One region of the Kitasatospora sp. NPDC048194 genome, then DNA from elsewhere that is predicted to be linked to it. Evidence: riboswitches for the same ligand, from Rfam matches in the RefSeq annotation. Region 1 holds a riboswitch; each other region holds the start of a gene.

Region 1 (12,243 bases):
GACGACATCGCGGTCAGCTACGACGGCCTGGCGGACGGCCAGAAGGTGCTGGCCGGGGGCCCGGTCGTCACCTTCTCGGTGATCTACCGCAACACCGGTCACAGCACGTACAGCCAACTGGAGCCGCTGGTCGTCACCGACCACTACCCGGGTTCACCGCCGGCGCAGGTCGTGTGGACGGGCAACGACGGCACCCTCGAGCGCCAGGACGGCGGGACCTGGAAGCAGGTGGCGATGTCACCGGGCAGCGACATGGGCTACGCGGTGGCCGACCCCGCCTCGCTGTTCTCCCTGGCTCCGGGCCAGAGCAAGAAGGTGACCTACCGGCTGACGGTCGGCGCCGGGAACGGCCCCGGGGACATGCCCGTGAAGGCCCAGGTGATGCTTCCGTACAGCGGTAGCAAGCTGACGGTGCTCGGCGAGAAGGACATCACCGTGAAGATCGCCAAGTGACGCCGAGGGCCCGGCCTCCCGGAGGGGAGACCGGGCCCTTCGGGCAGCCGGCTCAGGCCAGCGAGGCCATCCAGGCCTCGACGTCCTCGGCGCGGCGCGGCAGCCCCGCCGAGAGGTTCTCGTTGCCGTCGGCCGTGACGAGGATGTCGTCCTCGATCCGGACGCCGATGCCGCGGTACTCCTCCGGGACGGTCAGGTCGTCCTGCTGGAAGTACAGGCCGGGCTCGACGGTGAGCACCATGCCGGGGACGAGCAGGGCGTCGACGTGCTCCTCGCGGCGCGAGTGGGCGCAGTCGTGGACGTCCAGGCCGAGCATGTGGCCGGTGCCGTGGAGGGTCCAGCGGCGCTGCAGACCGAGTTCCAGGACCTTGTCGACGTCGTACGCGGAGGCGTCCAGCAGGCCCCAGGCGAGCAGGCGCTCGGCGAGGACGCGCTGCGAGGCCTCGTGGAAGTCGCGGAAGCGGGCGCCCGGCCTGACGGCGGCGATGCCGGCCTCCTGGGCGTCGTACACCGCGTCGTAGATCTTCCGCTGCAGCTCGGTGAAGCGGCCGTTGATCGGCAGGGTGCGGGTGACGTCGGCGGTGTAGAGGGTGTGGGTCTCCACGCCGGCGTCCAGCAGCAGCAGCTCCCCGGGGCGCACCTCGCCGTCGTTGCGGACCCAGTGCAGGGTGGTGGCGTGGGGGCCGGCGGCGGCGATGGTGCCGTAGCCGACGTCGTTGCCCTCGACCCGGGCGCGGCGCCAGAAGGTGCCCTCGATCCAGCGCTCCGAGGTGGCGACGGCCTGGCCGAGCTCGCGGACCACGTCGGTGAAGCCGTTGACGGTGGCGTCGCAGGCGGCGCGCAGCTCGCCGATCTCCCACTCGTCCTTGACCAGCCGCAGGCCGCTCAGGAACTCCTTGAACTCGGCGTCCTTGTCGGCGTCCAGCACCTCGGCGAGCGCGGCCTCCAGGCCGGCGTCGTAGCCGCGCACGATGCGGGTGGGCACGGCGGGGTCGGCGGCCTTCGCGGCCAGCTCCTCGGCGGCCTTGCGGACGTCGCGCGCGGGCAGGCCGAGCAGCTGCTCCTGCTCGCTCAGGCTGTGCCGGCGGCCGACCCACAGTTCGCCGTAGCCGTCGAGCCAGAACTCGCCGTTCTCGCGGTCGGAGCGCGGCAGCAGGTAGAGGGTGAACTCGTGGCCGGCCTGCCCGGTCGGCTCGGCGACGAGCACCGCGTCCTCGGTCCGGTCACCGGTGAGGTGCACGTACTCGCTGGCGGCGCGGAAGTTGTAGTCCGTGTCGTTGGAACGCACCCGCAGGTTGCCGGCCGGGACGACCAGGCGCTCGCCGGGGTAGGCGGCGGAGAGCCGGGCGCGGCGCTCGGCGGCGTACGGTGCCTGGGCGATCGGGGCGAGGCCGTGCAGCTCGGTGTCGGCCCAGCCGGACTTCATGGAGGCGGCCAGCTCGTCCGAGATCTCGCCGTACAGGCCGTTCTTGCGACCACTGAACTGCTGCGGCTCCTCGCCGCCCTCGGCCTCGGGGTTCTCGGCCACTGCGGGGGTCCGGTCCTCGGTCACGTGCAACGCCTCCTTGGGGGGTGGTACCGCCGCCCGTCGGGGGAGGTGTCGGATCGCGACACGCGCGGGCGGCCGTCCGTCCATGGTACGGACGCCCGGCCGCCCGCCGGTTCGGGCCCCCTGAGCGGGCCCCTGGCGCGAGCCCCCTGAGCGGGCCCCTGGCGCGGGCCCCCTGAGCGGGCCCCCGGCGCGGACCTCGGGCGGGCCCGGTGGCCACTACTCGAAGCGCGCTCCCAGCAGCATCAGGTCATCGGTGGCGGAGCCGGCCGAGGAGGCCGATCCGGCGTCCGGCTCGGGGCAGACGGCCAGCAGGTGGGCGCACAGCCGGTCCGGGTCGATCCGCACGTCGCGCGGGGCGTCGGCGGCGGCCCGGCGCAGGTTGGCCTGTCCGGCGTGCAGGGTGGGGCCGCAGCGGCGGGCCAGGCCCTCGGTGTAGAGCAGCAGGGTGTCGCCGCGTTCGGCGGTGAACTCGACCCCGGGGGCCTCCCAGCAGGCCAGCATGCCGAGCGGCGCGGAGAGCGAGGTCTCGACGAACTCGGCGCCGTGCCGGCCGACCAGGATCGGCGGGCAGTGTCCGGCACCGGCGAGGGTGACCCGGCGCTCCTCCGGCTCGATCCAGGCGTAGACGGCGGTGGCGGTGCGGGTCGGCTCGGTGGTCTTGAGCAGCAGTTCCAGGTCGCCGAGGACGGAGACCGGGTCCTCGCCCTCGAGCACCGCGTAGGCCCGCAGCGCGGCCCGGATCCGGCCCATCGCGGCGGCGGCGCCGGGTGCGGAGCCGGGGCCCGCGCCGGGGCCGTCGCCGAAGACCGAGCCGACGGTGAGGCCGACGGTGCCGTCCGGCAGCGGGATGGCGTCGTACCAGTCGCTGCCGCAGGAGCGGTCCAGGCCGGCCGGGACGAGCCGGGCGGCCAGTCGCAGCCCGTCCTGCCGGGGGAGCCGGTCCGGCAGCAGGCCGCGGCGCAGCGCCTCGGTGGTGCGCAGGACGCGCTCGGCCTCCAGCTGCTTGGCGAGCAGCGGCGCGGCGGTCTCGCAGTAGCGGCGGGCGAGTTCGCGCCGGCAGCCGGTGGGGGAGGCGGGCCGGTCGTAGAACCAGACGGCGGCCGCGAGCGGGCCGTCCTCGATGGTGGCCAGCGGCAGGCCGAAGGCGCCGCCGAGGCCGAGGTGGACGGCCAGTTCGCGGAGCCGGTCGCCGATGGCCGGGTCCTCGGCGAGGTCGGCGGAGTGCAGTTGTTCGGGGCGGTCCCGTTCGCGTAGCAGCATGGCGAGCAGGCTCTGCTCGGTGGGGACGGTCTCCAGGGCGCCGAGGCTGGCCCGGTCGAGGCCGAGGCCGACGGGTTGGCCGGGGCCGCCGCCCGGCATCAGGGTGACCAGGACTCCCCGGTCGGCGCCGAGCAGTGCGGCGCCGGAGGCGAGGACGGCGTCCAGGGTGGCGGTGAGGCCGCGGGCGCGGGCGAGCCGTTCGGTGTGCTCGTGCAGGCTGGTGATATCGGACAGGCGTCCGGCCAAACGGTCCTGCACGGTGCCGGAGGGCGCCGCGAGGTCGCCCCCGGTTCCCTCCGGGGTGTCGGCGGGGCCGGGCAGACCCGGCGGGTCGAGGACGGTGAGGCCGCCCGGGCAGCCGGGTTCGCAGAGCTCGGCGGTCGTCGGCGACGGGTGGGAGGTCGACGGGTGGGACTCGGTCATGCCGCCACTCCTGACGCGGTGCTACGTGCCATGCGGAACCCCCAGATACGGCCGATGTGGAGCGAGCACGGCCAAAGGACGCGTTTCGTCTCGTTTCGCTACTACTCGTCATTGATCGACAGCAATGCCACCACTTCTACACAGGCCATTCGGGGCATGTCCAGATCCGGGGCGCCGCGGTGGCCGTTCCGCTCCGTCATCACCCCGGTCGGAGGGCGTGAACGGTTCGTGCGCGCGCCGGTCGGGTCCGCAGGCATGGAGGGGGCCGGGAGCGGGCAGAACCGTGGGGACGGACCGGGCGGCCGTCCGGATCGTATGCCCGAGCCGCCCGCGCATTGGGCCGGCCGGAAGTCTCTCACTCGTACGGTGGAACCGAGCGCGCCCGGGCGGCGTCCATCCGGTCGCATACGGGATTCTCGTTCCAAGGGCCTGTTCCAGTGCGCGGCCCTTCTCATGTCGTGCTCCACACCGTGCTCCACGTCGTAGCCGCGCCGTCCGCCGTGCCGCCCGCCCCGCTCCGCGCCGCCCGGGGCCGTGCCGCCGCGGGCCCGCGTGGCGAGTCCCGACGGATGCCGGTGGGGCGGAGCGAACCGAGCGGTCAGGGAAAGGAACGAGCGCCATGCGTGAGAACCCGAAGAGCCGGCCGAAGGAGTCGTCCGCCCGGTTGGACGCGGCCCTGACGGCCGCCGTCGAGTACCGCTGGCCGGTGGTGCCGGGCACCGTGCTGTGCGGTGGGCGCTGCTCCTGCGGGGATCCGGACTGCCCGGTGCCCGGCGCGCATCCGCACGACCCGTCGCTGCTGGCCGCCACCACGGACCCCCGGATGGTGCGCTGGTGGTGGGAGCGGCAGAGCCCGGACGCGCCGGTGCTGGCGGCCACCGGCTCCGCCGTCGCCGCGGTCTCGCTGCCCGCGGCGGCCGGGGCGCGGGCCCTGGTCTACCTGGGCGCGCTGCGGCTGCCGCTCGGCCCGGTGCTCGCGATGCCGGGCCGCTACGCGTTGCTGGTGGCCCCGTACTCGCTCGACGCACTCGGCGAGATGCTCGCCCAACTCCCTTGGGTACCGGGATCGTTGCGCTACCACGGGCCGGGCGGATTCCTCCCGCTGCCGCCCGGCGGGGCGGCCGCGGGGGTCCCCCCGGTCGGAGGCTGGGGGAGGGTGCGCTGGGTGCTGGCGCCGAAGCCGGCGGCGGACGGTGGCGTCCGGCTGCCGCAGGTCGGGCCGCTGCTGGGCGAGTTGGTGGACGCGACGGTCCGGCTGGACAGCGGGCACTCGGCGCACTGACCGGCGCCGGCTTCGCGGGCCCTCCGGGGCCCGCTCGGGCGGGCCGTTCGAACGGGCCGCTCCGGAAAGCAAAAGATCCGGCCGCTGGCGACGGGGGATGCACCAGCGGCCGGACTCTTTAGACAGTAACAAGGATCCGCGCCCGCGCCAATTTCCAAGAGGCCCTCCAGGGCCGGAAATTGCCCCTTCATGGCGACAATGTGACGCGTATCACCCGAATCCAGCGGGCTTTAGTTCAAGGTGACCTGACGGTTCACCAGGTTCGCGCGGGCGCGCCGCTCCTCGGCGGTCAGCGGGGTCCCGTCGGCGAGGACGGCCGAGAGGCGCTCGGCGAACTCCGCGGCCGGCTTCTCGCAGTCGGTGGCGGTCATGGCGAGCGGGAGGTCCCACACCGGGACGGTCAGGCCGTGCGCCCGGAAGGAGCCGACCAGGCGGGTGTCCGGGCCGAGCGAGGCCTCGCCGGCGGCGTTCAGCCGGGCCAGCGCGTCCAGCAGCTTCTCCTCGGGCACGGTCATCACCCAGCGCAGGTGGTTCTTGTCCGGGGTGCCGCACCAGTAGGCGGCGTCCAGGCCCGCCAGCTTCTCGGTCGGGATGGCCGAGGCGTTGGCGCGCTCCAGCGAGGCGGCGACCTCGCCGGTGGCGGTCTCGGCGTCCTCCAGCCAGAACTCGAAGCCGGTGTGCACGGTGGGCGTGAACTCGGCGGTGGTGTCCAGCAGGTCCTGGAGGCGGCGCCCGCCCGGCACGGTCCGGCGGGCCGGCACCGGGGTGCCGGGCTCGGTGGCCAGGGCCAGCTCCAGGGCGTCCGCGAGGTCCCGGCTGAGGTCGCCGGAGGCGGACTGGGTCTGGAGGCCGAGCAGGATCGAGCCGTCCTGGCGGCGCAGGGCCGGCCAGGCCAGCGGCAGCACGGTTGCCAGGGTGACGGACGGGACGTCGCCGTTGGCGGTCTCGGCGACCCCGGGCGCGAGCGTCAGCGGCGCCGTGGCGGCCGGCACCAGCTCGCGCAGCGCCACCCAGTCGGCCTCGCCCGGCAGGCCCTCGAACGGGCGGTGCACCAGCTCCTGCACCGCGTGCGAGGCCTCCCGGCCGTGGCAGGCCTTGTAGCGGCGGCCGGAGCCGCAGGGGCAGTTCTCACGGGCCCCGACCACGGGGATTTCGCCCGCGACGGCGGTGGTGGACTGGCGCTGCGGCGCCTTCTTGGCGGCCTTCTTGCCCATGGTGCGGCTCTCCCGGGAACGGTGGTCCTTTGCTCCGGGAAGCCTACTGACGTTCCCCGGGCACGCGGGAACGCGTCGGGGCCGGCGCCGTACGGGCGTCCGGTCGGCAGGCGTGCGGCCCGCCGTACGGGCGTCCGGTCGGCAGGTGTGCGGCCCGCCGTACGGGCGCCTGGTCCGCCGGTGTGCGGCCCGCCGTACGGGCGTCCGGTCCGCAGGCATGTGGCCGACGTACGGGCGCCTGGTCCGCCGGTGCGCGGTCGGCGGCCGGCGGCAGGAGAGCGGTGGCCGTGGGACGGCGCGTCAGGCGCTGCGCGCGTCGCCGCCGGTGCGCCGGGCGTGCCGGGCCCGGGTGGGCAGTGCTGCCCAGACCGTCACCTCGCCGGGCGCGTCGCGCACCCCCCAGTCGCCGGCCAGCTGGTCGACGATGCTCAGGCCGCGGCCGCCGCGCGAGGTCAGCGAGGGGCTGGCGGGCAGCGGCCGGGTGGCCGCGCCGCCGTCGGTGACCTCCAGGGTGAGCACGCCGTCCGCGTGCACCTGCCAGCGGACCAGCACCCCGCCGTCCGGTCCGTCCGAGCCGTCCGTGCCCTCGCCGTGCTCCCGGCCGTCCACCGCAGGGTGCGGCCCGGAGGGGACGCCGACCAGCAGCTGGTCCACCACCTCGGCCCGGGCCCCGCGGCCGAGGGCGGGGAGCGGACCGAGCGGGCGGGCGTACCGACAGGCGTTGCTCAACAGCTCGGAGAGGACCAGGACGGCGTCGTCGATCACCGGCTCGGGTATCCGCCGCTCCCCCAGGTCCCGACGCAGCCTGCGCCGGGCGACGCCGACACTCGCCGGACAGTGCGGTACTGCCATGGTCGAAGAAGTCGGCCCGACTTCTGCGGGCACCGAACGCGCCACCATCAACGCCACCCCCGGACCTCCTTCAGCGTATGCCGAGGGATGGATGCCCCTTGGTAATGCGTTGGAAACGACCGCCGGAGGATCCCGGGGGTCCATTTCCGGCGGTGCGACTCAGGGTCGACGAGAGGTCATTCCGTGCTCACCCTCCGTCGCGCCGACAGCAGGAATTCCGGCAAAACCGTGCACGGAAGGTTTGGCTGCCGACCGGAGGGATCACGTTCGTCCGGCCCGGTCCCCGGCCCGCCGCCCGAGCACCGCCCGAGCACCGCCCGACCACCGTTCCCCCCGCCGGACGATCACCGGGCGATCGCCGGACGATCACCGCCCGAGCTGCGCCAGCACCTCGGCGGGCCGGTTGGTGATGATCGCGGACACCCCCAGCTCCAGGCAGAGTTCGACGTCGGCCGGCTCGTCCACCGTCCACACGTGCACCTGGTGCCCCAGCTCCCGCAGCCGGGTGACCAGCTGCGGCCGGGCCCGGACCAGGTCGATGCCCGGACCGGCGATCCGGGCCCCGCCCGGCAGCGGACCGCCCGGCCGCAGACGGCCCAGCAGCGGCAGCATCCGTTCGAACAGGAACACCCGCTGGTACTCCGGCGCGTCGAGGGCCACCCGGTTCAGCGCGATCGAGGAGAAGCTCATGATCCGGGCGGACGGGCGGTCGCCCTCCCGGCTCGCGCCGATCTTGAACCGTTCCAGCATCCGCAGCAGCTCGGCCTCGACCCGGCCGCGGAAGCGCACCGGGTGCTTGGTCTCGATCGCCAGGTCCACCGGGCGCCCGCAGTCCACCACCAGCTCCAGCAGGCGCTCCAGCCGCAGCACGCCGCGCAGCTCGGGGTCGGTGCTGGGGCGGCCGGTCTTCCAGGCGCCGAAGTCGTACGCCTCCAGCTGGGCCAGCGTCATCGCGGAGACGGTGCCCTGGCCGTTCGACACCCGGCCGATGCGGCGGTCGTGCACGCAGACCAGCTCGCCGTCGGCCGTCACCCGGACGTCGCACTCGACGGCGTCCGCGCCCTCGTCGAGCGCGCGCCGGTAGGCCGCGAGGGTGTGCTCGGGCAGGGCGTGGGAGGAACCGCGGTGGGCGATCACCTGGACGGAGGGCGCGGTGCGCGCCTGCGTCGAGGACAGGTCTGGGCTGGTCACGGCCCCAACGATAGGCGGCGCAGGTGAAGCGGAGGCGAAGGCGGTCCCAATCCCCGGGGCCGACTCCGCCTCCCGCGCCTCAGCTCCGCCCCCCGCGCCTCAGCTCCGCGCGGCGCGCCGGGTCAGCGGGGTGAGCGCCCAGGTCGCCAGGGCCGGTACCAGGAAGGCGAACAGCGAGGCGGAGGTCCACTCCTGCGGGGTGAAGTGCAGCGCCTGCTGTGCCGAGGTCCAGAAGTCCGTCCACCAGGCGGCGACCGCGGTCGGCGCGATGAACTGGTAGACCGCGAAGCCCAGGGCCCACGGCAGCAGCATCAGCCAGCGCGACGGCGCCGTGTCGGAGAGGTCCCAGCCGTGCCGGCCGGCGCCGAGGAAGTAGTCCACCGCCAGCACCGCGAGCAGCGGGACGAACACCGAGCCGATCAGCCCGAGGAAGTTGTTGTAGGTGTCGGTGAACCTGTCGATCCGCAGCGCGAGGACGGTGGTCAGCACGCCGATCCCGCCGCTCAGCACCCGGCGGTCCACCCGCGGCAGCAGGTTCTGCAGCGACATCGCGGTCGAGTACACGTTGGCGAAGGACTGGTCGGTCTCCCGCACCACCAGCACCAGCAGGAACAGCCAGCCGGCCCAGACGCCGAGGAAGGAGTCGAACATCCGGCTCGGGTCGCCGTCGGACTGCAGCAGCGCCATCAGGCCGAGCACGTAGCACCAGACCTGGGCGACGGTGTAGCCGGAGAAGCTGCCCCAGAAGGCCGAGCGCGCGGTGCGGGAGTGCCGGGTGTAGTCGGCGGCCATCGGTACGAAGGAGATCGACACCGCGATCATCGCGTCGGTGGCGCCCAGGAAGCCGTGCCAGTTGCCCGCGCCCGGGTCGGGCACGCCCTGGCGGCCCAGCTGGACGGTGAAGTACACCATCGCGACGGCGACCGCACCGGCCACGAAGCGGCGCAGCACCGCGATCGCGCCCAGCGGCCAGATCGTCAGCGCGGTGGTCAGCGCGCCCGCGAGCAGCACGAACAGCCAGCGGTAGCCGCTCGTGTGGGCGACGGTCTGCGCGCCCGCCGTGATGGTCAGCAGCTCGAACACGCCCCAGCCGATGCACTGGACGATGTTCAGCACGGTCGGCAGGTAGGACAGCCGGGTGCCGAACAGTCCGCGCAGGTTGGCCATCGCGGGGGCACCGGTGCGGGCGCCGATCAGCGCGGCCACGCCGAGCATCGCGGTGCCGACGGCCGTACCGGTCACGATCGCGGTCACCGCGGCGGCCAGCGACAGCTCGCTGCCCTTCTCGCCGAGCACGGTGGCGGCGGTGGAGAAGCCGATCAGGCTGACGCCCAGGTTCATCCAGAGCGCGAAGTGGTCCCGGAAGCGCAGGGTGCGCGGCGGCTCGGTGTCCAGCACCAGCGGCGCCTCGACCCGTTCGGTGGCGGTGGCGGTGGCGGCGTTGGCCGGGTCCGTGTCCCGGCGCGCGTCCGGGCCCCCGGGACGATCAAGGAAATCCTTGGACGCGGAGGCGTTCGAAGAAGAGGATGGCGAAGCAGGCGGCATGGCCGATACTCCCTACGCCGGCATTACCCGGACAGGTTCCGGCGGTCAGCGCCCCCTCGACGGTCCGCCCGCTACTGCTTGGCGTACCGTCGACATGCGCACTCTCAGCCTGGTCGGTCCAAGCTCCCGCGTGTCAGTTGTGAGCGACAGGCTAACCGGCGAGGGTACGAACGCCAAGGCCACGGGTGGGCCGTCCGCATCGCGGAACGCCCGGACGGGGGGAGGGGAGTCCCTCGACCGCCGCCGCCGGCGCCGCCGTGGAAGCCGGCTCCGGCGCTGTCGTCGGCACCGGCTAAGGATTCTTATGAGTTCTTCAGAGGGGTCCTTACGGCAATCGAATCGATGGTGCGAAAAACTATGGTCCTTGGTTCTGTCAGCTATGGAGGTCGTCCGTGAGCACCGAGCGCGAGGTTGGGCCCACCGGGCCGCAGGGGGAGCAGCCCGCGGGTCCCCAGGAGGCGGCAGGGGCCGCTCCCGAAGGCACCGCTCAGGGAGGTCACAAGCCGACCATGGCGTTCGGTCGGGTCCCCGAGCCCGAGGCGAGGCCGGCGGCCGCCGATCCGGCTCCGGCCGACGCCGCCGAGGGCGGGCACCGGGCGACCATGGCGTTCAGCCGGGTCCCGGCGCCGGAGGCCGGGCCCGCGCCGACCGCAGCCGAGGGCGCCGCCCCCGAGGGCACCTCGGCCGAGGGCGGTCACAAGCCCACCATGGCCTTCACCAAGGTCCCCGCGCCCGAGGCCCCGGCGGCGCCCGCCGTCGACCCGGCCACCGGCTACGTCGACGCCCCGCCGCCCGTCCTGCCGCCCGCGCCGCCGGCCGCGGCCCCGGCGGCGTCGCCCGCGGCCCCGGTCGCTCCGGCCCTGCCGCCGGCTTCCAACCCGTACGCGACCCCCTCCCACGGCGTGCCCGCCGCCGGCGCGCACGAGCCGTACGGTGCCGGGCCCGGCGGTGCGCCGGCCCAGCACGGCCACCACCCGTTCGGCGCCGGCCAGCCGCTCGGCGGCTGGGGCGCCGGCCACGACGCCACCTCCGGCGGTGCGGGCTACCCGGGCGGCCCCGGCGGCCCGCTCGGCTACCCGGCCGACCACTCCGGTGGCCCCGGCGGCCCGCGCAGGAAGCGCGGCGGCCTGGTGGCCCTGCTCGCGGCGGTGGCACTGGTCGCCGGTGTGGCCGGCGGCGCGATCGGCGTGGTCGCCGCCGACCGCAACGACAGCAGCAGCTCGGCGAACGACCACCGCAGCACCACGGTCCAGGCCAGCAACACCCAGAAGAACGAGCCCGCCCCCGGGTCGATCGCCGCCATCGCGCAGAAGGCGCTGCCCAGCGTCGTCACCATCAAGGCGCAGGGCAGCACCGAGTCGGGCACCGGCACCGGCTTCGTCTTCGACACCGAGGGCCACATCCTCACCAACAACCACGTCGTCGCCCCGACCCTCGGCGGCGGCAAACTGACCGTCAAGTTCGCCGACGGCTCGTCGTACAGCGCCTCGGTGCTGGGCCACGCCGAGGGCTACGACGTCGCCGTGGTCAAGATCGACAACCCGCCGAAGGACAAGCTGGCCCCGCTGGCGCTGGCCGACTCCGACAAGGTCAACGTCGGCGACGCCACGATCGCGATCGGTGCGCCGTACGGCCTGGAGTCCACCGTCACCAGCGGCATCATCAGCGCCAAGGACCGCCCCGTCGCCTCGGGTGACGAGACCGGCTCGCAGGCCTCCTACATGAACGCCCTGCAGACCGACGCCTCGATCAACCCCGGCAACTCCGGCGGCCCGCTGCTCGACTCCAGCGGCGCGGTGATCGGCATCAACTCGGCGATCCAGTCCAACGCCTCCGCCAACGGCCGGGCCGGCAGCATCGGCCTGGGCTTCGCCATCCCGATCAACCAGGCGAAGTGGGTCGCGGACACCCTGATCAAGACCGGCAAGCCGGTCTACGCCAAGCTCGACGTGCTGCGCAACGACGACTACAAGGGCGACGGCGCGCAGATCCAGACCCGCGACATCCAGGGCCAGCCGGCCGTCACCCCCGGCGGCGCGGCCGACAAGGCCGGCCTCAAGCCGGGCGACGTGATCACCAAGCTCGGCGGCGCGCCGATCGAGAACGGTCCCGCCCTGGTCAGCCGGATCTGGACGCACAAGCCGGGCGAGACCGTCGACGTCGAGTACACCCGCAACGGCCAGACGTTCACCACCAAGGTCACCCTCGGCCAGCGGGACGGGGACCAGTGACCGGGGCGCGCGGAATCGTGTGCACCGAACCCCGCCGGACCCGTTAGGCTGACCTCCGCCTGGAGAGCTGCCCGAGCGGCCTAAGGGAACAGTCTTGAAAACTGTCGTGGCGTGACCCGTCACCGTGGGTTCGAATCCCACGCTCTCCGCCGGTAGGAGAACCACCTGCACAGGGCGGGTGCCGAGACCACTCGGCACCCGCCCTCGGTGTTTCCGGGGCCGGCTTCCGGGCGGGCCGAG
Region 2 (12,243 bases), on a different contig from region 1:
ACGCCTGCGGCGTGGCGCCGGAGGAGTTCAAGACCGTCGAGTTCTTCTCCTCGCACGAGGCGCTGATCCTCGACTACGAGACCGCGCTGACCCGCGTGGACTCGCGCACCGGCGACCTGTACGACGTCTCCGGCCACATGGTGTGGGTCGGTGAGCGCACCCGGCAGCTGGACCACGCGCACATCGAGTTCGCGTCCAAGATCCGCAACCCGATCGGGGTCAAGCTCGGCCCGACCACCTCGGTGGACGAGGCGCTCGCCCTGATCGAGAAGCTGGACCCGGAGCGCGAGGCCGGCCGCCTGACCTTCATCACCCGGATGGGTGCGGGCAAGATCCGCGACCACCTGCCCACGCTGGTGGAGAAGGTCACCGCCTCCGGCGCCCAGCCGGTGTGGATCTGCGACCCGATGCACGGCAACACCTTCGAGGCCTCCAGCGGGCACAAGACCCGCCGCTTCGACGACGTGCTGGACGAGGTCAAGGGCTTCTTCGAGGTGCACCGCGCCCTCGGCACCCACCCGGGCGGCATCCACGTGGAGCTGACCGGCGACGACGTCACCGAGTGCGTCGGCGGCGGCGACGAGGTCCTGGTGGACGACCTGCACCAGCGCTACGAGACGGCCTGCGACCCGCGGCTCAACCGCAGCCAGTCGCTGGACCTGGCGTTCCTGGTGGCGGAGATGTACCGCGGCCAGTAGGCCGGGGCCGGGTGACCGGATGTGACGAAGGCCCCTCCGGATTCGGGATTCCCGAGCCCGGAGGGGCTTTTTCACACCCGGATCGCCGGGTAAGGTGAGGCTTAGTGAGCTAAGGCAAGCCTTAGTCAAGATCCGCTTCGAGCGCTTCACCCCGGGAGAGACCGCGATGTACGTGTGCATGTGCCATGCGGTCACCGAGGACCAGGTGAAGAAGGCCATCGACGCGGGTGCCGACACCCCGCGCCGGATAGCCCAGGGCTGCAAGGCCGGCACCGACTGCGGCTCCTGCGTCCGCCGCATCCAGGCGCTGCTCGGCGAGCACGGCGCCCGGCCCTGCCCCACCGCCCGGCTGGCCGCGAAGCTGGGCCTGGCCGACCCGCAGGCCGAGGCCGACTCCGCGCCGGTCGCCCCGGCAGCCCCGGCCGCTGCTCCCGCCGCGCCCGCCGTCGCGCCCGTGATCGCGCTCCGGGTGGCCTAGCTAGGACTCCGGCTGCTCGATCAGCTGGGCGAGGTAGAGCGGCTCGCCGAGCTTCTCCAGCAGCTCCAGCTGGGTGTCGAGGTAGTCGATGTGGTGCTCCTCGTCGGCCAGGATGTCCTCGAAGATGTTCGCCGAGGTGACGTCGTTCTTGGCCCGCATGACGACGATCCCGCGCTTGAGCCGGTCGATCGCCTCGACCTCGATCTGGCGGTCCGCCTCGAACATCTCCTTGACCGTCTGGCCGATCCGGACGTGGAAGAGGCGCTGGTAGTTGGGCAGCCCCTCCAGGAACAGGATCCGGTCGGTGAGCGTCTCGGCGTGCTTCATCTCGTCGAACGACTCGTGCCGGGTGTACTTGGCGAGCTTCGTCCAGCCGAAGTTCTCCTGCATCTTGGCGTGCAGGAAGTACTGGTTGATCGCGGTGAGCTCGGCCGTGAGCTGCTCGTTGAGGAACTCGATGACCTCCGGGTCGCCCTGCATGGTGCTGCCTCCCTGCGCTACGTCCTGCGGTGAGTCCTGGCGTGAGTCCTGCGCTGGGCATCCTGGCACCGTATCGGGCGAAAATTCCAGTAAGTGCACACTCACTAGGACATGTTTCGGAATATCCGATTTGGGGTGAAGTGGGTGGGAGCCGTGGTCGAGCCCCTGGAAGGTGCGGGGACGTGTGATCGACCGCCGGTCCGTACGGACGGGGCGTGAACGGCGCGTGAAGGGGCGCGCGCCGCTGATCGACCGCCGTCTGTCACCATGGAGCCATGGGTCAGTCCGAACACGAGCAGCTTCCGCCGTCTGACCCGAGGCTCCCCCCGGGGCAGCGCGCGCAGCGCGGCTGGCCCGCCCTGCACTACGGGCCGGTGCCCCGCTTCAAGCCGCTGACCTGGGATCTCCAGGTGTTCGGCGCCACCGCCTCCGCCGAGAAGCACAGCTGGGACTTCGAGGCCTTCAACGCCCTGCCCCGCGCCACCGTGGTGGCCGACCTGCACTGCGTCACCAAGTTCTCGCTGCTCGGCAACGAGTGGACCGGTGTGCCCGCCGCCACCCTGCTCGCCCTGGTGCCCCCGGCGCCCGGCGTCACCCACGTGATGGTCTGGGCCGAGTACGGCTACAGCGCCAACCTGCGGCTGGCCGACTTCGCCGACGAGCACACCCTGCTCGCCACCCACCGCAACGGCGAGGCGCTGACCGCCGAACACGGCTTCCCCGTCCGGCTGGTCGTCCCGCGGCTCTACGCCTGGAAGGGCCCCAAGTGGGTCCGCGCCGTGGAGTACATGCGGGCCGACCGCCGCGGGTTCTGGGAGGAGCGCGGCTACCACAACCTGGCCGACCCCTGGCGCGAGCAGCGCTACACGTACCAGGAGGAGCCGGGCGACGGGCCGCTCCGCTGAGGCCCGGCGCTGTCCGGGAACCCCGGGCGCACGGGCGCCGAAGCCGTACGGGCCCTCCGGAGCCGCACCGACCTGCCTCTGGAAGACGACCTGCCGCTAGAAGAGCGAGAAGCTGACCGTCACCACGGTCTTCTGCGGCCGCCGTTCACCGGCGGCCGGCGACTGGCCGCTCACCTTGCCGATGCCGAGGGTCCAGTCGGTCGCGGCCTTCATCGTGAAGCCCGCCGCCTGCAGCGCCTTCTGCGCGTCCTCCCGGCTCATCCCGGTGACGTCCGGGACCGGCACCATGCCCTTGCTGACCACCAGCGAGACCGCGGCGTTCTCCTGCAGCAGCCGGCCGGCGGCGGGCGAGCTGCTGACCACCGAGCCCGCCGGCACGCCGTCGTCGTACGTCTCGGTCACGGTGCCCCGGGTCAGCCCGGCGGTGGCCAGCGCGGCGGCCGCGTCGTCGGCGCTCTTGCCGGTGACGTCCGGCACCGCGATGCGCTTGGGGCCCTTGGAGACGGTGACGGTCACCGCGTCGCTCTTGCGGGTGCGCGCGCCCACCCCGGGGTCGGTGGAGATCACCAGCCCGGCCGGGACGGACTCGCTGAACGCCTCCACGAACCTGCCGTGCATGCCCTCGTGGTCCAGGATCCGCTGCGCCTCGCCCCGGTCCTTGCCGAGCACGCCCGGTACCGAGCCGTACAGGCCGCCGGAGATCCCGTACGTGGCCCCGCCGACCGCCAGCACCAGGGCGGTCAGGGCGGCGGCCCAGATCAGCGGCTTGCGCGGGAGGCGGCGCAGCCGGCCCGGCCGGGCGGTGCGCACCGGGGTCGGCTCGTCGTACGGGCGGGGCTCGACGAGCAGCTGGTCCATCAGGTCGGCCGGCACGTCCAGCACGCTGGTGCGCTCCGGCGCGGGGGCGTCCGCGGGCCGGACCGGCGACTGGATCACCGAGGTCGGCTCGCTGGTCGGGTAGCGCGGGCTGGGCCGGGTGGAGGCGGGCGGCTCGGCGTCCAGCTCGTCCGGGGTGAGGGTGCGCCGGACCCGCTGGAGCGCGGCGAGCAGCTCGACCGCGTCGTAGGGCCGGGCGTCCGCCGCCCGGGCGCAGGCGCCGGTCACTATGGCGTCCAGCGCGGGGGCGACCTCCGGGGCGACCAGCGAGGGGGCCGGGACGTCCTCGTGCAGGTGCTTGTACATGACCTGGACGGGATTGTCGCCGGTGTGCGGGCGGCGGCCGGTGAGCATCTCGTACAGCAGGATGCCGGCCGCGTAGACGTCCACCCGCTGGTCGGTGGGGGCGTCCGGGAGGATCTGCTCGGGCGCCAGGTAGGAGACGGTGCCCAGCACGGTGCCGCCGGTGGCGGTGCTGGTGGAGGTGGGCGCGCCGTCGGCGGTGCCGAGCACCCGGACCAGGCCGAAGTCGGCGACCTTGACCAGGCCGCTCTCGGTGATCAGCACGTTCTCGGGCTTGACGTCCCGGTGGACCAGCCCGGCCCGGTGGGCGGCGCCGAGCGCGGCGAGCACCGGCTCCAGGACGTCCAGCGCGGCCCGCACCGACAGGGCGCCGCGGTCGCGCAGCAGGTCGCGCAGGGTGCGGCCGGGGACGTACTCCATGGCGAGGAAGACGTTCCCGCCGTCCGCGCCCTGGTCGAAGACGTTGACCACATTGGGGTGGGTGAGCTTGGCGACGGCTTTGGCCTCGCGGATGAAGCGGGCGGTGAAGCCGTCGTCGCCGGCCAGCTGGGGGTGCATCACCTTGAGCGCGACCACCCGGTCCAGCCGGGTGTCCGTCCCCCGGTAGACGGTGGACATCCCGCCGGTGGCGATGCGCTGCTCGACCCGGTACCTGTTGTCGAGGAGGGTGCCGATCAGGGGGTCGTGCAGTGCCATGTCCACCCGGGCGAGTGTAGTGGGGCGGACGGACGCCGGTCCCGGAGGACGCCGTCTCCGGGACCGGCTTGTGACATGCGCGACGGCCTCAGAACGCCGGACGCTCGCGGGTGTCCAGATCGGCCCGGCCGGCCATCGCGGAGGAGGCCTCGGCGTGGAAGCGGCGCGGGATGCGGCCGGCCCGGTGGGCGAGCCGGCCGGCCTCGGCGGCGTGCCGCATCGCCTCGGCCATCAGCACCGGGTCCTGAGCGCGCGTCACCGCGGAGGCGAGCATCACCGCCGCGCAGCCCAGCTCCATGGCCAGCGCGACGTCGGAGGCGGTGCCGGCGCCCGCGTCCAGGATCACCGGGACGCCCGCGCTCTCCACGATCAGCTGGAAGTTGTGCGGGTTGCGGATGCCCAGTCCGGAGCCGATCGGTGAGCCCAGCGGCATGATCGCCGCGCAGCCGACGTCCTCCAGCTTGCGGGCCAGCACCGGATCGTCGTTGGTGTACGGGAGCACGGTGAAGCCGTCGTCGACGAGGGTCTCGGCGGCGTCCAGCAGCTCGATCGGATCGGGCAGCAGGGTGCGCTCGTCCGCGATCACCTCCAGCTTCACCCAGTCGGTGCCGAGCGCCTCGCGGGCCAGCCGGGCGGTCAGCACGGCCTCGCCGGCGGTGTAGCAGCCGGCCGTGTTGGGCAGCACCCGGATGCCGTTGCGGGTGAGCACGTCCAGGACGGAGCCCTGGGTGCCGGCGTCCACCCGGCGCATGGCCACCGTGGTCAGCTCGGTGCCGGAGGCGAGCAGGGCGCGCTCCAGCACCTCCAGGCTCGGTGCGCCGCCGGTGCCCATGATCAGCCGGGAGGAGAAGGCCGTCCCGGCGATGGTGAGAAGGTCGTCGGCCATGGTGTCAGCCTCCCTGGACGGCGGTGAGGATCTCGATCCGGTCGCCGCTGTTCAGCGGCGTGTCGGGCCACGAACTGCGCGGCACCACGGCCTCGTTGAGTGCGGCGGCGACCCCGGCGTTGGCCTTGCTGACGCTGGCCACCAGCTCGGCGAGGGTGGTGGCGGCGGGCAGCCGGCGGGGCTCGCCGTTGACGGTCAGGGCGATCTCGGTCATGCGGGGGCCTTCGCGGTGGAGTGGTCGGGGGAGAACCGGGTGGGCGTGAACGGCCTTGCGAGATCGGGGACTTCGCCGGTCGTCAGGTACTCGGCGACCAGGTCGGCGGTCACCGGGGTGAGCAGCACGCCGTTGCGGTAGTGGCCGGTGGCGGCGACCAGCCCGGGCAGCGCGGTCGGGCCGAGCAGCGGGGCGTTGTCCGGCGAGCCGGGGCGCAGCCCGGCGGAGCTCTCCACGAGCGGGAGTTCGGTGATGCCCGGCACCAACTCGTGTGCGTCGCGCAGGAGTTCGTACACGCCACCGGCGGTGACGGTGGTGTCGTAGCCCTGTTCCTCGGTGGTCGCGCCGATGACCAGCTCGCCGTCCTCGCGCGGCACCAGGTACAGGTGCTGTCCGCGCACCACCGCGCGGACGTTGCGGGACAGGAACGGCCGGTACGCCTCGGGGACGCGCAGCCGGAGCACCTGCCCCTTCACCGGGCGGATCGCCGGCAGCACGCCCTCCGGCAGGCCGGGCAGGCGGTGGCTGTGCGGGCCGGCGGCGAGCACGACCCGGTCGGCGGTCACCGTCCCGTGCGTGCTGAGCCGGGCGCCGACCGCGCGGCCGCCCTCGACCAGCAGCTCGACCGCCTCGGCCCGGTGGATCCCGACGGCCGCGCGCTCGCAGGCGCGCAGCAGCGCCCGGAGCAGCCGCCGGGGGTCCACCTGATGGTCGTCCGCGACGTGCAGGCCGCCGCGCACCCCGGGCGCGAGCATCGGCTCCAGCCTGCGGGCCTCCCGGCCGGTCAGCCAGCTGGAGTCCAGACCCAGCCGCTGGTGGAAGGCGTGCAGGTCGCGCAGTTCCTCGCGGTCGTCGGAGTCCAGTGCGACGGCGATCGTGCCGCAGCGGCGGTAGCCGGTGTCCTCGCCGCCGCTCGCCTCGGCGAGTTCGGCGGCGAACGCCGGGTACCGCTCGTTGGAGGCCATGCCGAGGCGCAGCAGCGGCTCCTCGCCGTACTGGAGCTCGGTGACCGGCGCCAGCATCCCGGCCGCGACCCCGGCCGCCCCGCCACCGGGGGAGGGGTCGACCACGACCACGTTCCGCGACCCGCGCTGTGCGGCGCGCCACGCGACGGCGAGGCCGATGACGCCCCCGCCGATCACCAGCACGTCGGCGTGGACGCCTGAGGGCGAGCGTGACAAGGCTGCTCTTCTCCCTTCGCCGGTATGACCCGGATCAGGTTCGGACGGTCGCGGGCCGTGCCAGCCCGCCTCTCAGCCCGGTACGCCGGGCTCCCGTGTGGTGCACCCACCTTAACGCCGGGGGTCGGCCCGGCCGAAGGCCCTCGGGCGACGCGGGACGGCCGAGCGGGGCGGGCGGCCGAGGGGCGGGCGGGCGCCAAGTGCCCGTTGCGGTGCTGAGTACAGTGACGGGCGTGGCAGAGCTGAGCGGAACGGATCGGGTGGTCGTCGTCGGGGCCGGGCTGGCCGGGGCGCAGTGCGCCCTGAAGCTGCGGCAGGACGGCTGGCGGGGGCGGATCACGCTGGTCGGCGAGGAGACCCACGCGCCGTACGACCGGCCGCCGCTGTCCAAGGACGTGCTGCTCGGCAAGGCCGACGCCACCACCCTGGACATCGACTACGGGCAGCTCGGCATCGAGCTGCTCCTCGGCCGTCGCGCCACCGGCCTGGCCGCCGGCGTGCTGCGCACCGACGGCGGCGACCTCCCGTACGACGCGCTGGTGATCGCCACCGGCGCGACCCCGCGCGCACTGCCCGGCGCCGAGCGGGCGCACCTGCTGCACACCCTGGACGACGCCCTGGCGCTGCGCGCGCTGCTGCGCCCCGGGCTGCGGCTGGTGCTGGTCGGCGCGGGCTGGATCGGTGCCGAGGTGTCCACCGCCGCGCGGCAGGCCGGCTGCGAGGTGACCGTGGTGGAGGCCGGCCCGGCGCCGGTGCCGGGCGCCCTGCCGGCCGCCGTCGGCACGGCGATGGCCGCCTGGTACGCCGAGGCCGGGGTCGAACTGCGCTGCGGGGTCGGGGTGGCCGCCGTCGAGGAGGGCGCGGTGCTGCTGGCGGACGGCTCGCACCTGGCCGCCGACGAGGTGGTGGTCGGCGTCGGCGCCCGGCCCGCGACCGGGTGGCTGGCGGGCTCGGGCGTCGAACTGGACGCGGCGGGCTCGGTGGTGGTGGACGAGCGGCTGCGCACCGGCCTGCCCGGGGTCTTCGCCGCCGGGGACTGCGTGAGCTACCCGTCGGCCCGCTCCGGTGGCCGGCTGGCCGTCCAGCACTGGGACCACGCGCTGCAGTCCGGCGAGGCCGCGGCCGCCGCGGTGCTCGGGGCGGACGCTCCCTACGACCCGGTGCCGTACTTCTGGTCCGAGCAGTTCGGGCGGATGGTCCAGTACGCCGGCCGGCACGCCGAGGGCGACGAGCTGCTGTGGCGCGGCAGCCCCCAGGACGCCGCCTGGTCGGTGCTCTGGCTGCGCGACGGGGTGCCGAGCGCGCTGCTGGCCGTGGACCGGCCGCGCGACCTCACCCAGGGGCGGAAGCTGATCGAGCGCGGCACGGCGGTGGACCGCGCCCTCGCCGCCGACCCCTCGGTGCCACTGAAGTCGGCCGTCGCGGGGTAGCGGCTGGTGCGCGGCGGGCCGCCGAGGTGGCAGTCTGGTGGCGTGAGTGAGATCGAAAGCAAGATTGAAGCCCTGATCCCCGAGTGGATGTACCTGCCCGACATCTCGGAGCTGTGGGGAGTGCGGGTCACCGAGGTGCGTGACCTGGTCCGCAACGGCGGGCTGATCGCCGTCCGGCGAGGCCCGAACAAGTCACTGCAGGTCCCGGCGGCCTTCATCGAGGACAAGGGACTGGTCAAGCACCTGTCCGGAACCCTGACCGTGCTGCGGGACTGCGGGTTCAGCGACGAGGAGATCCTGGAGTGGCTCTTCACCGAGGACCCGTCGCTGCCCGGCAGCCCGATCCAGGCGCTGCGCGAGAACCGCGGCACCGAGGTCAAGCGCCGCGCCCAGGCGATGCTCATCTGATGGCGGCGGACACGCTGCGCGACCGCCTGGCCGACGCCCGGCTGTACCTGTGCACGGACGCCCGCCGCGAGCAGGGCGACCTCGCCGAGTTCCTGGACGCCGCGCTGGCCGGCGGAGTGGACGTCGTCCAGCTCCGCGACAAGGGGCTGGAGGCCAAGCAGGAACTGGCGGCCCTGGAGGTCTTCGCCGACGCCTGCCGCCGCCACGGCAAGCTGCTGGCCGTCAACGACCGGGCCGACGTCGCCCACGCGGCCCGGCCGGACGTGCTGCACCTCGGCCAGGACGACCTGCCGGTGCCGGCCGCCCGGGCGATCCTCGGCGAGGACGTGCTGATCGGGCGCTCCTGCCACGCGGAGTCCGAGGTGGACGCGGCGATCGCGGAGCCGGGCGTGGACTACTTCTGCACCGGTCCGGTCTGGCCGACGCCGACCAAGCCGGGCCGCTTCGCACCGGGCCTCGGCCTGGTCTCGTACGCGGCGAAGCAGCCGACCGACCGGCCGTGGTTCGCGATCGGCGGGATCGACCTCGGCAACCTGGACGAGGTGCTGGCCGCCGGGGCCCGCCGGATCGTGGTGGTCCGGGCCGTCACCGCGGCGGAGGACCCGCGGGCGGCCGCCGCCGAGCTGTCCCGCCGGGTGCGCGCGGCGCTCTGACCGGCCGCCGGTCGAACGGACGGGCCCGCCATCGCCTCGGCGACCGGCGGGCCCGTCCCGTCGTCCGGTGCTGCCCGGGAACGGTCAGTACGTGCGGACGGTGGCGGCCTCGGCCAGCGCCAGCAGCACCGCCCGGGCCCGCTCGTCGGCGAGCGGCGCCGCCTCCAGCGCGCCCAGCGACTGCCGCATCAGCTCCTCGATCCGGCGCTCCACGAGCTCGGGCGCGCCGCTGCGGGCGACCAGGTTGCGCAGCTCGGTGACCTCCTCGGCGGCGAGGTCCGGCGCGCCGAGCCGGGCGTCCAGGTGCCGGGCGTCGGCGGGCGGCAGGGCACGCATCGCGTGGGCGACCAGCAGGGTGCGCTTGCCCTCGCGCAGGTCGTCCCCGGCCGGCTTGCCGGTGACGGCGGGATCGCCGAAGACCCCGAGCAGGTCGTCCCGCAGCTGGAAGGCCTCGCCCAGCGGCAGCCCGAACGCCCCGAGGGCCTCGACCAGCTCCGTCCCGGCCCCGGCGAGCAGGGCGCCGACCTGCAGCGGCCGCTCGATCGTGTACTTCGCCGACTTGTAGTGCAGGACGGTCTGCGCGCGGTCCAGCGCGCCCCCGTCGGCCGAGTCGCCGGCCACCGGCTCCAGCACGTCCAGGTACTGGCCGACCATGACCTCGGTGCGCATCAGGTCGAACACCGGCTTGGCGGCCAGCACGGCGGCCGGGTCCAGTCCGGAGCGCAGGAACAGTTCGTCGCACCAGATCAGCAGCAGGTCGCCGAGCAGCACCGCGGCCGAGGCACCGTACTGCTCGCGGTCGCCGCGCCAGCCGCTGTCCCGGTGGAGGGCCTCGAAGCGGCGGTGGACCGACGGCAGGCCGCGGCGGGTGTCGCTGCGGTCCATCAGGTCGTCGTGCACCAGCGCGCTGGCCTGCAGCAGCTCCAGGGCGGCCGCCGCGGCGGCGATGCCCGCGTCGTCGGCGGGGCCGCCGGCACTGCGCCAGCCCCAGTAGCAGAAGGCGGGGCGCAGCCGCTTGCCGCCGTCCAGCAGGAAGTCGCGCAGCGCGTCGCAGGCGGGGCCCAGCTGGGGCGAGATCTTGCCGAGCAGCGCGGCCTGGCCGTCCATGAACGCGGCGAGGGCGTCGTTGACGCGGGCGCGGACGTCCTCCACGTCAATGGGGTTGGCCGGCCGGTTGCTGGACGAGGTCACGATGCTGCTCCGCTGGTTCGCTGGGGTGCAGCAAGCGTAGCGGGGGAGCCGGGAACGGGCGTGCGAGCGGGACGGCGGGGGCCGCCGGGAGCGGAGCGGAACGGGGTCCACCACGTGTCCCACATGGTGGAACCGGGTTGTCCGGCCCCTTCGAGAGCCGGATAACCTGCCAGCATGGCACTCGGCATCGCCTCCACGAGGTCGGACCGCGCACAGACGGTCCGCGACCTCCTGGCGGCCGGAAAGCGCTCCTTCTCCTTCGAGTTCATGCCGCCGCGCAGCGAGGCCGGCGAGCACAAGCTGTGGGACGCCATCCGTCGGCTCGAACCGCTGGACCCGAACTTCGTCTGCATGACGTACGGCGCCGGCGGCTCCTCGCGCGAGCGCACCGTCAACATGGTCGGCCGGATCGCCACCGAGACCACGCTCACCCCGGTCGCCCATCTGACTGCGGTGGACCACTCGACCGCCGAACTGCGCAACATCATCGGCCAGTACGCCGACCAGGGGGTGCGGAACATCCTCGCGGTCCGCGGCGACCCGCCCGGCGACCCGATGGGCGAGTGGGTCCGCCACCCGGACGGCGTCACCTACGCGTACGAGCTGGTCGAGCTGATCAAGGGGATCGGCGACTTCTGCGTCGGCGTCGCGGCCTCGCCGAACATGCACCCGCGCTCGGACAACTGGGACGACGACATCCGGCACTTCGTCGCCAAGGTCCGCTCCGGCGCCGACTACGCGATCACCCAGATGTTCTTCGAGGTCGACGACTACCTGCGGTTCCGCGACCGGGTGACGGCCGCGGGCTGCGAGACGCCGATCATCCCGGAGATCATGCCGGTGACCAACGCCAAGCAGCTGGAGCGCTTCCCGCAGCTCAGCGGCTCCGCCTTCCCGGTGGAGCTGGAGGCCCGGCTGCGGGCGGCCGTCGACGACCCGGCGGCGCTGCGGGCGATCGGCATGGAGCACGCCACCGCGATGGCCGAGCGCCTGCTCGCCGAGGGCGCGCCCGGCCTGCACTTCATCACGCTCAACCACTCGACGGCGACGCTGGAGATCTACCAGAACCTGGGGCTGCACCGGCGGTAGGGTCTCTTCGGCCGCTGTTCACGGGCCCGTCACCGTTCGGCGGTGGCGGGCCCGGTGACGTGCCCCGTCCGGCTGCGACCGGTGCCGCCGACGGCGGGAACGCGATGCGGTACCCCGGCCGTTGAACCGGTACAGTCGCCGCACACGCGCGGCGCGCGCGGGCACGCGACTGGAGGTAGCGCGCGGATGGGCATCGGATTCCTGCTCCTGTACGTCGCGTTGGCGGTGGTGGCGCTCTGGCTCGTCGCCGAGGTCCTGCTGCAGAACCGGGCCCCGCTGCACTGGCGGGTGGTCGCCCTGGTCGGCTTCCTCGGGGTGGCCGCCGGGATGGCGCTCGGCTCGGTCGTGGTGATCGGTGCCGGAGCCGCGTCCTTCGCCGTCGGCCAGGCCTTCGTCACCCTCTCGGTCAAGCGCGGCTACCGCACCGGCTGGTCCCTGCGCACGCCCGACGGCGGCCTGCCCGGCCCGCTGGCCAAGGTGCCGCTGCTCGGCGCCCTCACCGGCGGCGCGGCGGCGGTCGCGGCGGCCGCGGTGCCCGAGGAGCGGGTCGGCGAGGTCAGCGCGGTCGAGGAGCCGCCGGCCCCGGAGCCGGCCGCCGAGGACGCCCCGGAGGTCGAGCAGACCGCCGCCTTCGAGATGCAGGAACTGGCCCAGGACGGCGTCTACGCCCCCGCCTACTACGAGCAGTCGGCCCAGCAGCAGCCCCAGGAGCCGTACGCCGCGGCCTACCAGTCCGGCTACGACCAGCAGCAGTG
Region 3 (3,703 bases), on a different contig from region 1:
CCCGGGGAGCGGCGCCTTCCGGAGCCACGTCGCGCGTCAGTCGGCCAGCGGGAGGTAGACCCGGTGGCCCTGGGCCTTGAACTCCTCGGACATGGCCTGCATCCCGGCCACGGCCTCCGCGCCGAACTCGGTGGAGACGGCGGCCGAGCCGTCGCCGTGCTCGTCGCGGATCTTCTGCGAGATCTTCATCGAGCAGAACTTCGGGCCGCACATCGAGCAGAAGTGAGCCGTCTTGGCGGGCTCGGCGGGGAGGGTCTCGTCGTGGAAGTCCCGTGCGGTCTCCGGGTCGAGGGCCAGGTTGAACTGGTCTTCCCAGCGGAACTCGAAGCGGGCGTCGGACAGGGCGTCGTCCCAGGCCTGGGCGCCGGGGTGGCCCTTGGCGAGGTCGGCGGCGTGGGCGGCGATCTTGTAGGTGATCACGCCGGTCTTGACGTCGTCCCGGTTGGGCAGGCCCAGGTGTTCCTTGGGGGTGACGTAGCAGAGCATCGCGGTGCCCCACCAGGCGATCATCGCGGCACCGATGCCCGAGGTGATGTGGTCGTAGCCGGGGGCGACGTCGGTGGTGAGGGGGCCGAGGGTGTAGAACGGCGCCTCGTCGCAGATCTCCTTCTGGAGATCCATGTTCTCCTTGATCTTGTGCATCGGGACGTGGCCCGGCCCCTCGATCATCACCTGGACGTCCCGCTCACGGGCGATCCGGCCCAGCTCGCCGAGGGTCCGCAGCTCGGCGAACTGCGCCTCGTCGTTGGCGTCCGCGATCGAGCCGGGGCGCAGGCCGTCACCGAGCGAGAAGGTGACGTCGTAGCGCGCCAGGATGTCGCAGAGTTCCGCGAAGTTGGTGTACAGGAAGTTCTCCTGGTGGTGCGCCAGGCACCACGCGGCCATGATGGAGCCGCCGCGCGAGACGATCCCGGTCTTGCGGCCCGCGGTCAGCGGGACGTACCGCAGCAGCACGCCGGCGTGGACGGTCATGTAGTCGACGCCCTGCTCGCACTGCTCGATGACGGTGTCCCGGTAGACCTCCCAACTCAGCTCCTCGGCCCTGCCGTCCACCTTCTCCAGGGCCTGGTAGAGCGGCACGGTGCCGATCGGCACGGGGGAGTTGCGCAGGATCCACTCGCGGGTGGTGTGGATGTTGCGGCCGGTGGAGAGGTCCATGACGGTGTCGGCGCCCCAGCGGGTGGCCCAGGTCATCTTCTCCACCTCCTCCTCGATCGAGGAGGTGACGGCCGAGTTGCCGATGTTGGCGTTGATCTTCACCAGGAAGTCGGTGCCGATGATCGCCGGCTCCACCTCCGGGTGGTTCACGTTGACCGGGATGACGGCCCGGCCGCGGGCCACCTGCTCGCGCACGAACTCGGGCTCCAGGCCCTCGCGCAGCGCCACGAACTCCATCTCCGGCGTCACCACGCCCCGCTTGGCGTAGGCGAGTTGGGTGACGGCGGCGCCGCCGCGGCCACGCAGCGGGCGGCGCGGGCGGCCGGGGAAGACGGCGTCCAGGTTGCGCAGGTCGCCGCCGCGCGGCGCGGTGTGCCTGATCCCGTCGTCCTCCGGGCGCGGCTCCCGGCCGTCGTACTCCTCGACGTCGCCGCGCTGGCGGATCCAGGCGTCGCGCAGCGCGGGCAGGCCGCGCCGCACGTCGGGCTCGTACGCCGGGTCGGTGTACGGGCCGGAGGTGTCGTACAGCGGGACGGCCCGGCCGTCGGTGAGCCGCACCTCGCGGTAGGGCACCCGGAGGTCCGGGCGGGAGCCGCTCCGGTAGGCCTTGCGCCAGGCCGGGCTCGGGTAGCCGGTGCGCTCGCTGCTGGGGGTGCTCGGGGCAGGCTGCGGCTGTGCTTCGAACGTGGTCATCTGACCTCTACTCCCTACGCCGGCATTATCCGGTCCAGGTTCCTGCGGTCGACGCAGCCGTCGGTCCGTCCGTCGACGTCCCGGTCAGCGTCCTCTCAGCCCGGTGCTCCGAGCTCCCGCGTCCGCAGGCGGTGTTGCCTGCACATGACGCCCAATACCGTAGCGAGCCGGTCGCCGCAGGTCCAGACGGCCCGGGCGGCGGTCCGGCCGGAAAAGGCCGGGGCCCGGCCCCCGTGGACGGGGTACCGGGCCTCCGGACGTGGGGCGGTGCCGGGGTCAGCTCCGCGCGGCCTTCTTCACCAGGATCACCACGGCGGCCGCGATGCCCACCACGACCAGCAGCTTGATCACGATGCTCAGCAGGGCGCCGACCACGCCGAAGACGAAGGCGATGAGGTTCCAGGCCAGCACCAGGACCAGCACCGGGATGACGATGTTGCGCACCCAGGAGGGCAGCGACTTCCAGAGCTCGGCCATGTCGGTTCCTCTTCTCCCCTCGGGTCGGCTGCCGTCCGGTGCCGCATCCCGCTTGCTGTCGATGCTTCGATCGTACGGGGGTCCCAGCGGCGGAACGAGGCCCGACGGCCCGGAGAGAACCCCTAGATCCCCCCGATCCCCGCCCCCGGGGTGACCCCCTAGAGGACCGGGTCGGGCACCCCCGGACGGCGGTCAGACCGGCCAGCGCTCCCCGCGCCAGGCGGCGTCCCAGAACATCCACTCGTAGCGCGAGGTCGTCCTGAAGTGCTCGACCACCCTGCGGCGTTCGGCCGCGGACAGCTCCTCGCCGATCCGGTCGGCGAGCGCCAGCACCCGGCGCACCACGGACTGGAAGGCCTCGTCGCCGTAGGTGGCGATCCACTTCGTGTACAGCGGGTCGGGGGAGCCCTGGGCGAGCAGCGCCTCGCCGACCCGGGCGTAGATCCAGTAGCAGGGCAGCACCGCGCCGAGCGCCTCGGCGAAGGACCCGCCGTAGACGGTGGCCAGCAGGTAGCTGGTGTAGGCGCGGGTGGTGGGCAGCACCGGCTCGGCGGCGGCCTCCTCGGCGGTGCCGCCGAAGGCGGTGAGGAACTCCGCGTGCATGCCCTGCTCGGCGGCCAGCGCGCCGACCGCGTCGTCGGCGAAGGCCCGGACGTCCTCCTCGCCGGGCGCCTTGGCGGCGCAGACGGCGAGCGCGCGGGCGTAGTCGCGCAGGTAGTGGGAGTCCTGGACGACGAAGTGGCGGAAGGCCTCGCGCGGCAGGGTGCCGTCGGTGAGGCCGCCGATGAAGGGGTGGGCGAGGATCTCCGCGTAGATCGGCTCGATCGACGCCCAGAGTTCCTCGGTCAGGCTTCGGCTCATGGCGACGACCCTAAGCGAACGGTCCCCGGGGCGGACCGGCGACCGGGGACACCGGGGCAACCGGGGAGGCCCGGCCCGGGCAACCGGGACGACCGGCCACCGGGACGCCCGGCAACCTGGGCGACCGGCGCTCAGTCCTCCGGCGGGGAGAACACCACCAGCACCCGCAGCTCCTCGGTGATGTGGTGGAAGCGGTGCGGGGTGCCGGCCGGGACGTACACCACGGTGCCGCGCGCCACGGTCGCGGTCTCGGAGCCGACGGTCAACTCCGCGCGGCCGCTGATCACCTGGTAGATCTCGTCCTTGTCGTGCGCGGTCTGCGGGTCGGTGTCGCCGGGGGAGAGCGCGTACAGCCCGGCGGACATCCGCGGTTCGCGCAGGAACCGCAGGTACGCACCGTCGTTGGCCGCCCGCTCGGCGTCCAGTTCGTCCAGCCGGAACAGCTTCACCGCCGCGTCCTCCCTCGTCCGCCCACCGCGTGGACCAGGTGCATTCAACACCACGGCTCCCGGCG

The links. Region 1 has a riboswitch for thiamine pyrophosphate ahead of ACGF07_RS10490 (purine-cytosine permease family protein). Riboswitches for the same ligand answer to the same signal wherever they lie in the genome.
Region 2: it holds a riboswitch for thiamine pyrophosphate, as region 1 does, so the genes downstream of both, thiO (glycine oxidase ThiO) here and ACGF07_RS10490 (purine-cytosine permease family protein) in region 1, are expected to answer to the same signal.
Region 3: it holds a riboswitch for thiamine pyrophosphate, as region 1 does, so the genes downstream of both, thiC (phosphomethylpyrimidine synthase ThiC) here and ACGF07_RS10490 (purine-cytosine permease family protein) in region 1, are expected to answer to the same signal.

The regions. Positions count from the first base shown of each region.
Region 1 is NZ_JBIDAK010000006.1:83,276-95,518, forward strand. It holds gene ACGF07_RS10455 (hypothetical protein) at 1-453, shown strand, start outside; gene ACGF07_RS10460 (aminopeptidase P family protein) at 506-2,005, opposite strand; gene ACGF07_RS10465 (PP2C family protein-serine/threonine phosphatase) at 2,222-3,688, opposite strand; gene ACGF07_RS10470 (bifunctional DNA primase/polymerase) at 4,308-4,970, shown strand; gene ACGF07_RS10475 (DUF5926 family protein) at 5,201-6,184, opposite strand; gene ACGF07_RS10480 (ATP-binding protein) at 6,485-7,036, opposite strand; gene ACGF07_RS10485 (glycerophosphodiester phosphodiesterase family protein) at 7,403-8,227, opposite strand; gene ACGF07_RS10490 (purine-cytosine permease family protein) at 8,327-9,772, opposite strand; TPP riboswitch at 9,765-9,912, opposite strand; gene ACGF07_RS10495 (S1C family serine protease) at 10,282-12,003, shown strand; tRNA gene ACGF07_RS10500 (tRNA-Ser) at 12,065-12,152, shown strand.
Region 2 is NZ_JBIDAK010000005.1:106,722-118,964, forward strand. It holds gene ACGF07_RS09065 (class II 3-deoxy-7-phosphoheptulonate synthase) at 1-698, shown strand, start outside; gene ACGF07_RS09070 (bacterioferritin-associated ferredoxin) at 865-1,176, shown strand; gene bfr (bacterioferritin) at 1,177-1,656, opposite strand; gene ACGF07_RS09080 (sulfite oxidase-like oxidoreductase) at 1,932-2,561, shown strand; gene pknB (Stk1 family PASTA domain-containing Ser/Thr kinase) at 2,658-4,436, opposite strand; gene ACGF07_RS09090 (thiazole synthase) at 4,525-5,322, opposite strand; gene thiS (sulfur carrier protein ThiS) at 5,327-5,536, opposite strand; gene thiO (glycine oxidase ThiO) at 5,533-6,717, opposite strand; TPP riboswitch at 6,712-6,824, opposite strand; gene ACGF07_RS09105 (NAD(P)/FAD-dependent oxidoreductase) at 6,942-8,147, shown strand; gene ACGF07_RS09110 (Rv2175c family DNA-binding protein) at 8,190-8,555, shown strand; gene thiE (thiamine phosphate synthase) at 8,555-9,208, shown strand; gene ACGF07_RS09120 (polyprenyl synthetase family protein) at 9,293-10,399, opposite strand; gene metF (methylenetetrahydrofolate reductase [NAD(P)H]) at 10,574-11,488, shown strand; gene ACGF07_RS09130 (hypothetical protein) at 11,675-12,243, shown strand, end outside.
Region 3 is NZ_JBIDAK010000003.1:271,672-275,374, forward strand. It holds gene thiC (phosphomethylpyrimidine synthase ThiC) at 37-1,851, opposite strand; TPP riboswitch at 1,846-1,981, opposite strand; gene ACGF07_RS06255 (DUF5326 family protein) at 2,128-2,328, opposite strand; gene tenA (thiaminase II) at 2,521-3,189, opposite strand; gene ACGF07_RS06265 (cupin domain-containing protein) at 3,321-3,638, opposite strand.